Regions from separate parts of the Halomonas koreensis genome, predicted to be linked through region 2. Evidence: riboswitches for the same ligand, from Rfam matches in the RefSeq annotation. Region 2 holds a riboswitch; each other region holds the start of a gene.
What was found. Region 2 has a riboswitch for thiamine pyrophosphate ahead of thiC (phosphomethylpyrimidine synthase ThiC). Riboswitches for the same ligand answer to the same signal wherever they lie in the genome.
Positions count from the first base shown of each region.

Region 1: linked by a shared signal. The riboswitch ahead of thiM (hydroxyethylthiazole kinase) and the one ahead of thiC (phosphomethylpyrimidine synthase ThiC) in region 2 are both predicted to bind thiamine pyrophosphate.
Region 3: linked by a shared signal. The riboswitch ahead of QC818_RS01175 (SLC5/6 family protein) and the one ahead of thiC (phosphomethylpyrimidine synthase ThiC) in region 2 are both predicted to bind thiamine pyrophosphate.

Region 1 is NZ_JARWAK010000006.1:37,958-41,198, forward strand. Features, by position in the region: gene QC818_RS08430 (ATP-binding protein) at 1-665, shown strand, start outside; gene QC818_RS08435 (hypothetical protein) at 754-1,041, shown strand; TPP riboswitch at 1,091-1,188, shown strand; gene thiM (hydroxyethylthiazole kinase) at 1,217-2,023, shown strand; gene thiE (thiamine phosphate synthase) at 2,013-2,627, shown strand; gene QC818_RS08450 (DMT family transporter) at 2,635-3,241, opposite strand, start outside.
Region 2 is NZ_JARWAK010000010.1:21,356-24,596, forward strand. Features, by position in the region: gene thiC (phosphomethylpyrimidine synthase ThiC) at 1-1,598, opposite strand, end outside; TPP riboswitch at 1,675-1,792, opposite strand; gene tenA (thiaminase II) at 1,877-2,545, opposite strand; TPP riboswitch at 2,623-2,759, opposite strand; gene QC818_RS11970 (lysophospholipid acyltransferase family protein) at 2,823-3,241, opposite strand, start outside.
Region 3 is NZ_JARWAK010000001.1:243,533-246,773, forward strand. Features, by position in the region: gene QC818_RS01165 (zinc-dependent alcohol dehydrogenase family protein) at 1-396, shown strand, start outside; gene QC818_RS01170 (hypothetical protein) at 416-1,093, opposite strand; TPP riboswitch at 1,207-1,314, shown strand; gene QC818_RS01175 (SLC5/6 family protein) at 1,304-2,692, shown strand; gene ilvD (dihydroxy-acid dehydratase) at 2,762-3,241, shown strand, end outside.

The DNA of each region.
Region 1 (3,241 bases), on a different contig from region 2:
AGCGCGAGAAACGCTTCATCGCCGATGCCGCCCACGAGCTGCGCACGCCCCTGGCGGTGCTCGACCTTCATGCCCAGAACGCCCTCGCCACCCGGGACCCGGATGACCGGCGCGAGGCGCTGACCCAGCTGCGCGACGGCGTGGCCCGCGCGACCCGACTGGTCAGCCAGCTGCTGACCCTGGCACGGCTGGAGCCCGACCAGGAGTCGGCGGCCGTGCCGCAGGACGGCGACCTGCTCCACGAGACCCGCGAGGCGCTGGCCGAGCTGCTGCCGCTGGCCGCCGAGCGCGGCCAGGACATCCGCCTCGACGCCGACGAGCACGCCGACTGGCGACTGCGCGCCGAACCCGGGGCGATCCAGACGCTGCTGCAGAACCTGGTCGGCAATGCCATGCACCATTCGCCGGCCGGCAGCCGCATCGACCTCGCCCTGGCGGCCGAGCCGGCGGCCCTGACCCTGCGGGTGGACGACCGGGGCCCCGGCATTCCCGAGCACCAGCGCCGCCAGGTGCTGGAACGCTTCCACCGTGCCGGCCCCGGGGCCGGCGCCGGGCTCGGCCTATCGATCGTCGATCGCCTGGTCCAGCGCCATCGCGGCCGGCTGTGGCTGGACACCGCGCCCGGGGGCGGGCTGCGGGTCAAGGTCCGGCTGCCCCGCGCCTGACATCGTCCTGTCATCGTTATTTAAGCCGGCGTTAAGCCAACGCCGCTAGCGTGGTTTCATCGACCGCGACACAACAACAGGATGCACCATGATGACGACCCCGAACCCGATGCCGCTCGACGACCGCCTGCGCCGCACGGCCTGGCTGACGGCCGCCGGCCTGCTGGTGCTCGCCGCGGGCTGGACGATCGCCTGCTGGGGGGTGGCCGGCCTGCCGCTGGGCCTGGCCAGCCTCGCCGCCGCCGCCCTGGCGCTGCTGCGCCCGGAGGCCCCGGCGGCCAGCCCCGAGGACGAGGCCCGTTGCCCGGCGGCCGGCCTGCGCCACTTCACCCAGGCCGGCCTGCTGACGCTGGTCGCGCTCCAGCTGGCCGCCTGACCCGGCGGGCCGGCGCTTTACAAGGGCGGGCCCGCCGGGGGATAGTGACGCCAGACGACAGGGGCGTCGGCGGGAGCCGCCGGCTGAGAGGCACCCTCACCACCTGACCCGGATAATGCCGGCGGAGGGAGTCGTGCCGGCCCCACGCCCGCGCCTCCCCTCGCCAGGAGGCCCGATGCATTCCCTCGATCCCGCCGCGCACCTGACCCGCGTGCGCGCGACCACCCCGCTGGTCCACAACATCACCAATCACGTCGCCATGAACCCCATGGCCAATGTGCTGCTCGCCCTGGGCGCCTCGCCGGCCATGGTCCATGCCCGCGAGGAGGCCGCCGAGTTCGCGGCCCTGGCCGGCGCCCTGACGCTGAACATCGGCACCCTCTCGCCCCACTGGCTCGACGCCATGGACGATGCCGCCCGCGCCGCGACGGCGGCGGGCACCCCCTGGGTGCTCGACCCGGTGGCGGTGGGCGCGACCCGCTTCCGTCGCGAGGCCGGCGACCGCCTGCTGGCCCTGGCCCCGAGCGTGATCCGCGGCAACGCCTCGGAGATCCTGGCCCTGGCCGAACGCACCGGCGGCGGGCGCGGGGTGGACAGCACCGCGGCGCCCGAGGGCGCCGAGGCCGCCGCGGCGAGCCTGGCCCGCCGGAGCGGCGCGGTGGTGGCGGTCACCGGCGAGCGCGACCTGGTCACCGACGGCACGCGCCTGGCCCGCGTGGCCGGCGGCCACCCCCTGATGCCCCGGGTCACCGCCCTGGGCTGCTCGCTGAGCGGGGTGGTGGGCGCCTTCCTGGCCGGTGCCGAGGATCCCTTCGCGGCCACCGTGGCGGCCCTGGCGAGCTATGCGGTGGCCGGCGAGCAGGCCGGCGAGGCCGCCCGCGGCCCGGGCAGCTTCGCCGTGGCCTTCCTCGACGCCCTGCATGCCCTCGACGCGACCACCCTCACCGAGCACGCCCGCCTGGAGCTGACCGATGCGCCTTGATCTCTCCCTCTACCTGGTGACCGATCCCGAGCTGTGCGCGGCCCATGGCCTGGAGGCGACCGTGCTCGCCGCGGTGCGCGGCGGGGTCAGCGTCGTCCAGCTGCGCGACAAGCACGCCCCCGACGCCGAGCTGATTCCGCTGGCCCGCCGGCTCAAGGCCGCCCTGGCCGGCAGCGGGGTGCCGCTGATCATCAACGACCGCCTCGAGGTGGCCCTGGCCAGCGGCGCCGACGGCCTGCACATCGGCCAGGACGACGGCGAGGTGGCCGAGGCCCGGGCGGCCCTGGGTCCCGAGGCCATCCTCGGCCTGTCGGTGCAGACTCGAGCCCAGCTGGCCCGCCTGGAGGCGGGCCGCCTCGACTACCTGGGCCTGGGCCCGGTGTTCGCCACCCCCTCCAAACGCGATCACGCCGAGCCGCTGGGCTTCGAGGGGCTGGCCGAACTGGCCGCCGCCAGCCCACTGCCCACGGTGGCCATCGGCGGGCTCAAGGCCGAGCATGTCGAGCCGGTGCGCCAGGCCGGGGCCGACGGCCTGGCGGTGATCTCGGCGATCTGCGGCACCCCGGACCCGGAGGCCGCGGCCCGCGCCTTCCCGCGTCGCTGACGCGGGGTCAGGCGCTGGGGCGGCGATTCAGCGCCGTGCGGCGCTCGTGATAGGCGATGGCCAGGCCGCTGGCGATGATCAGGGTGCCGCCGGCGAAGACCCAGAGGTCGGGCACCTCGTCCCAGAACCACCAGCCCAGCAGCACCGCCCACAGCAGCGCCGTGTAGTCGAAGGGCGCGGCCAGCGCCGCCGGCGCGTAGCGGAACGCCAGGGTCAGGCCGGTCATGGCGCCCACCCCGAGCACCCCGGCCACCAGGAAGGCGGGCCAGTGCAGCGGCGCCGGCGTCTGCCACACCCAGGGCAGGGTCAGGGTGGAGATCACCAGCGGCACCAGGGTGGTGTAGAAGACCATGGCCCAGAGGTGCTCCCGGTCGCCGTAGCGGCGGGCGGTGATCATGGTCAGGGCGTAGAAGATCGCGGCGGCCACCACCACCAGGGCCCCGGGCTGGAAGCTCTCGCCGCCGGGCCGCACCACCACCAGCACCCCGACGAAGCCCAGGGCGGTGGCCAGCGTGGTGGGCAGGTCGACCCGCTCGCCGAGCAGCGGCACCGACAGCAGGGTGACGAACAGCGGGGCGGCGAAGGCGATGGCGGTGGTCTCGGCCAGGGGCAGC
Region 2 (3,241 bases):
GCGTTGTCGCGGCGCTGGGCGGCCGGGTGGCCCTTGGCCAGGTCGGCGGCGTGGGCGGCGATCTTGTAGGTGATGATGCCGGTCTTGACGTCGTCCTTGTTGGGCAGCCCCAGGTGCTCCTTGGGGGTCACGTAGCAGAGCATGGCGCAGCCGTACCAGCCGATCATCGCCGCGCCGATGCCGGAGGTGATGTGGTCGTAGCCCGGCGCGATGTCGGTGGTCAGCGGCCCCAGGGTGTAGAAGGGCGCCTCGTCGCACTCGGCGAGCTGCTTGTCCATGTTCTCCTTGATCAGGTGCATGGGCACGTGGCCGGGGCCCTCGATCATCACCTGGACGTCGTGCTGCCAGGCGATGCGGGTCAGCTCGCCCAGGGTCTCGAGTTCGGCGAACTGGGCCGCGTCGTTGGCGTCGGCCACCGAGCCGGGGCGCAGGCCGTCGCCCAGCGAGAAGGCCACGTCATACTGCTTGCAGATCTCGCAGATCTCCTCGAAGTGCTCGTAGAGGAAGCTCTCCCGGTGGTGATAGAGGCACCACTTGGCCATGATCGAGCCGCCGCGGGAGACGATGCCGGTGGTCCGCTTGGCGGTCAGCGGCACGTAGCGCAGCAGCACCCCGGCGTGGATGGTGAAGTAGTCGACCCCCTGTTCGGCCTGCTCGATCAGGGTGTCGCGGAACACCTCCCAGCTCAGGTCCTCGGCCACCCCGTTCACCTTCTCCAGGGCCTGGTAGATGGGCACGGTGCCGATCGGCACCGGGGCGTTGCGGATGATCCACTCCCGGGTCTCGTGGATGTTGGCCCCGGTGGACAGGTCCATGACGGTGTCCGAGCCCCAGCGGATGCCCCAGGTCATCTTGTCGACCTCGTCCTCGATGGAGGAGGTCACCGCGGAGTTGCCCAGGTTGCCGTTGATCTTCACCAGGAAGTTGCGGCCGATGATCATCGGCTCGGATTCCGGGTGGTTGATGTTGCACGGGATGATCGCCCGGCCGGCGGCGACCTCGTCGCGGACGAACTCCGGGGTGATCTCCTCCGGCAGGCGGGCGCCGAAGCGCTCGCCGGGATGCTGGTGGCCGAGGATGCGCTCGACCTCCTCGCTGCCCAGGGCTTGCCGGCGCTGATTCTCGCGAATGGCGATGAATTCCATCTCCGGGGTGACGATGCCCTGGCGGGCGTAGTGCAGCTGGGTGACGTTGCGGCCGGGCTTGGCGCGGCGCGGCGTGCGGGTCAGGTCGAAGCGCAGCGGGGCGAGCATCGGGTCGTTGGCGCGGCGCCGGCCGTACTCGGAGGTCGGCCCGTCGAGGAACTCGGTGTCGTCGCGTTCCTCGATCCAGGCCCGACGCAATTCCGGCAGGCCTTTCCGCAGGTCGATCTCGGCCTCGGGGTCGGTGTAGGGGCCGGAGGTATCGTAGACCAGCAGCGGCGGGTTGGCCTCGTCGGCCCCGGAGGTGCGGGTCGGCGACAGGCTGATCTCGCGGAAGGGCACGCGGATGTCGGGCCGCGAGCCCTCGACGTAGCGCTTGCGCGAGCCGGGCAGTGCCTGGATCGCGGCCTCGTCGACGCGGGCGCTCTCGGCGAGGAAGTGGTCGGTCTTAGCCATCGGTCGGTCTCCCAGGGGTTGGCGTGTTGTCGGGGAGGACCGCAGGGGAGGACAGCGGCCGTCGCGCACAAGGCGCGGCGGCGTGTCGCTTGATCCCTACGCTGGTCCTAGCCAGTTCAGGTTCAACGGGATCCATGCTCGGCGCTTGCGCCGCATGATCTCAGCCGTCGTCAACGGCACCCCGTCAAGCGAGTGGTATGGGCGGTGGTCATCCAGTGTGCCGGCCGCGCCTGGCACCGCCAGGGCCAGGCGCGGCCCGTCGATGGGGCCAGCGGCGCTCAGTCAGCGCGATCCAGCCCCATCTGCCAGAAGTCGATCTCCAGCCGGGTGGCATCGCGGAAGATGCCGGCCAGCCGCGCGAAGCGCGCCGGCGTGACCTCGGCCAGGCGGGCATCGAGCCAGGCGCGCTCGGCGCGCATGGCGGCCTGGAAGTCCTCGCTTTCGTACATGGCGATCCAGGCCTCGAAGGGGTTGGCCTCGCCGCGCACCGTGAAGGGCTGCTCGGCAAGCCAGCCCGCGATCTCGCCGTAGCCCACCAGGCAGGGCGACAGGGCCACGCGCAGGTCGAGCAGGTCGCCGCGGCTGCCGGCATCGAGCACGTAGCGGGTATAGGCCAGGGTGGCGCGAGCCTCGGGCAGGGCCGCGAGGTCGGCCTCGTCGATGCCCCAGTCGCGGCAGAAGCCGATGTGCAGGTCCAGCTCGACGTCGAGGATGGTCTTCAGGCCGTCGAAGGCCTGGCGCAGCTCGGCGAGGTCCTGGCTCTTGTAGGCGGCCAGGGCATAGGCGCGGGCGAAATGCACCAGGAACAGGTAGTCCTGCTGCAGGTAGTGGCGGAAGGCGCCCGGCTCGAGGGTGCCGGCCCCCAGGGCGCGGACGAAGTCGTGCTCCACGTAGGCGCGCCAGTCGTCCTGGCAGGCGGCGGTCAGATCACTGAAGCGGTAGCCCATCATGCCTCCGATCGGGTCGGGATCCGGAGGGCGGGCGCAGCGGAAGCGGGGGGAGGGGCGACGCAAGGGCCGGCGCGTCGTGCCCACCGCTCGATTCCCTACGCCGGTTCACGCGGGGCCGTGGCCCACGCCCACCCGGATCAGGTTCCACGGGATCGGCGCTGGATTGCCTGCGCCGTCTCAGCCGGATTCACCGGCACCCCGTCAAGCGAGTGTCCCCGAGTCTACCAGCTTGTCGGGCAGATGCCAGGGAAGAAATGGAAAGGTTTTCCAACGGTCAGTAGAGGCGCTGGCGCTTCCAGTCCGGCCGGCCCTCGAGCTCCTCGGGCGTCTTGCGGTAGCGCTTGTATTCCCACTGATACTGGGCCGGGTCCAGGGCGATCACCGCCTCCACGCAGGCATTGACCCCGGCCGCCGAGATCGCCTCGTCGGTATCGTGGACCCGCTCGTCGGCGGCCAGGAAGTGCAGCGCGAAGCCGCGCCCCGGCAGCCGGCGGGCCACCCCGGTGACCACCCGAGCCTCGGTGCGCGCCACCAGCTTGGGCAGCAGGGTGGCGGTATAGGCCGGGCGGCCGAAGAAGGGCGCGAAGACGCCGCTGCCCCAGCTCGGCGTCTGGTCCGGCAGGATGCCCACCGCCTGGCCGCGCTTGAGCGCCTTGAGCAGGGCCGCCACGCCGCGCGGGTTGGTGGGCACCA
Region 3 (3,241 bases), on a different contig from region 2:
AGCGCGGCGCCGGATGCCGAGGAGCGGGTCCGTACGGCCACCGGCGGCGGGGTCGATGTGGCCATCGAGATGGCCGGTTCCGAGCAGGCCCTGGCCTTCGCCTACGCCATCACCCGGCGGGGCGGGCTGACCGTGACCGGCGGCCTGGCCCATCCCGAGCGCAAGCTGGCCATTCCGCAGGTCAGCCTGGTGGCCGAGGAGCGCACCCTGCGCGGCAGCTACGTGGGCAGCTGCGTACCGGTGCGCGACGTGGCGCGCTATGCGGGGCTGTTCCGCCAGGGGCGGCTGCCGGTGGATAGGCTGCTGTCCCGGGTGCTGTCGCTGGACGAGATCAATGCGGGCTTCGAGGCGCTGGCCGCGGGCCGGGCCATCCGCCAGGTGATCGCCTTCGACTGACGGCGTGCCGGCCGGCGCCTCAGGCGGCGGCCAGGCTTTCCTCCAGCAGCGCCTGCACCGGCTCCAGCTGGCTCTCGTGCAGGATCAGCACGCTCTCGCCGGTCTCGCCCTCGGCGGGCACGACGATGGCGAATTCGCCTTCCTCGAGATGGAACTCGTGGATCTCGCGCTGGCCCGCGGGGGTCTCGCAGCGAATCGAGCGGTAGGCGTCGTCCTCGCCGTAGGTCAGGCGGTGATAGACCTTGAAGAAGGTGTAGAGGGACAGCCCCCGGGGAAAGGCCGGCCAGCGGGCCGGCAGCTCGCGGGTCTCGGCGTCGACGGCCTGGCCCGCCGCCTCGGCGTCGGCGATGGCCTCGGCCAGGGGCGCGGCCAGCAGCGAGGTGTCGTCCCGGGGCAGCGGCGCCAGGGCCTCGGCGGCTTCATGGTAGTGGCGAGCCAGGGCCCGGAAGTCCTCGAAGCCGCCGAGGCGGCGCTCGCTGTGGTGCAGGTCCGCGGGCTCGCAGCCGCCGTTCTCCCAACCGTGGATCACCCGAAGCGTCAGCCGGCCGTCGCGCATCGGCTCGCCGAGCAGGGTATCCAGCGCGACGCGCAGGTGCAGCAGGCGTTCCCCGACCAGGTTGTCGAAGGCGGTGTAGGGGTCGGCGAAGATCCGGTGCAGGCGACCGGGCGCGTGTTCCTTGGCTTCGGTAAACGGCATGGCGGGCTCTCGGGGTGATCGTGCGAAGGCTGGCGTCATTGTGGCATCATGGTGTCACGAGCCTATATCGACTTAGCGTCGAAAATCTTGAGGTTCGTCAACGACAATTCATCCACTGTCGCCAGGGGAGTCCCGCCACGCGGGGCTGAGAGAGCGTTCGACGCTGACCCTGGAACCTGATCCGGTTCATGCCGGCGGAGGAAGTGCGACATGCCTTACCTGACGTCAGCCGTGCTCGGCGCGGCGCTGCTCTGCTTTACCGTCCTGGGCCTGCGGGCCCGCCGGGCCGATGGCCCCCTCGACGACTATGTCACCGCCCGCAACTCCCAGTCCGCCCCGACCCTGGGGCTGTCCTTCCTGGCCTCCGGGATGGGCGCCTGGATCCTCTTCGCCCCGCCGGAGATCGGCGCCTTCGCCGGCCCGGTCGCCCTGGCCGGCTACGCCCTGGGCTCGGCGCTGCCGTTCATCGTGCTCGGCGCCTTCGGGCCCGCCATCCGCCGCCGCCTGCCCGAGGGGCGCAGCATCGGCGAGTATGCCGGCGCCTGCTTCGGCTCCGGCGTGCGACGCTGGGTGGCGCTGGTCTCCATCCTCTACATGGCCTGCTTCCTGGCCGCCGAGCTCACCGCCATCGGCGCCATCACCGGGCTGCTCTCCGACGTGCCCGCCAACCTGGTGGTGGTCGGGGTGGCGCTGGCCACCCTGGTCTACACGGCCCTGGGCGGCCTGCGGGCCAGCCTGGCCACCGACCGCTGGCAGGCCTGGCTGCTGCTGGCGCTGCTGGGACTGGTCGGCGGCGTGGCCCTGACGCGGCTGCCGGCGTTGCCGGCGGACGCCGCCATGCCTGCCATTCCCACCGGCGATGCCCTGGCCGTGGCCCTGACCCTGGTGATCGCCGTGACCGCGGCCAACCTCTTCCACCAGGGCTACTGGCAGCGGGTCTGGGCGGCCCGGGACGCCCGGGCGCTGGGTCGGGGCGCCTGGCTGGGCGGCGCGGTGACCGTGCTGGTGGTGGCGGTGGTCGGCGGCCTGGGGATGCTGGCCGCCATGGCGGGCGTCTCGCTGGGCGAGCCGCCGATCCCCTTCTTCGCGCTGCTCGGCGAGGCGCCGGCCTGGCTGGCCCTGCCGGCCCTGGTGCTGGCGGTGACCCTGGTGGCCTCCAGTGTGGATACCCTGCAGAACGGCATCGCCTCCCTGGTGGTGGCCGGCGGCGCGGCGCGCGGCCGCTCGCTGGGCGCGGCGCGCTGGGTGACCGTGGCGCTGATGGTGCCGGTGGTGGCCATCGCCCTGCAGGGGCTCTCCGTGCTGCGGCTGTTCCTGATCGCCGACCTGCTGTGCGCCGCCATCGTGGTGCCGGTGCTGCTCGGGCTGTGGCCGCGGATGAGCGCCGCCGCGGCCCTGGCCGGTGGGGTGGCGGGCCTGGCCGGCGCCGTGCTGCCGGGCTGGATCGCCTCGGGCAGCCTCGCCGCGGGCCTGCTGGCGGCGAGCTTCCCGGGCGGGGTGCCGACCCTGCCGCCCTTCCTCGGCGCGCTGGCGGCCTCCAGCCTGGTGGCCCTGCTGGTGGCCTGGTGGCGGCCCGCCGCGGTGCGTCGCGCCGCCTGAGCGGTTGCCAGCCCGGGCATTGGCGACCACCCTCTGAAGGTTCCCCGAACCGAAAGAGGAGGTCGTGCCATGAGCGAGACGCCCCGGGACCCGCGCCGTCGCCACTCCGCCCCGGTGGTGGATGGCGTCGGCAAGTCGGCCAGCCGCGCCATGCTGAGGGCGGTGGGCTTCGAGGACGCCGACTTCGCCCGGCCCCAGGTGGGCATCGCCTCCACCTGGAGCCGGGTCACCCCCTGCAACAGCCATATCGGCGAGCTGGCCGAGCGGGCCCGGGACGGGGCCGATGCCGCCGGCGGCAAGGGGGTGATCTTCAACACCATCACCATCTCCGACGGCATCGCCAATGGCACCGAGGGCATGAAGTACTCGCTGGTGTCGCGGGAGGTGATCGCCGACTCCATCGAGACGGTGGCGGGCTGCGAGGGCTTCGACGGCCTGGTGGCCCTGGGCGGCTGCGACAAGAACATGCCGGGCTGCCTGATCGGCCTGGCGAGGCTCGACCGGCCCGCCGTCTTCGTCTACGGCGGCACCATCCTGCCCGGCGAGGGC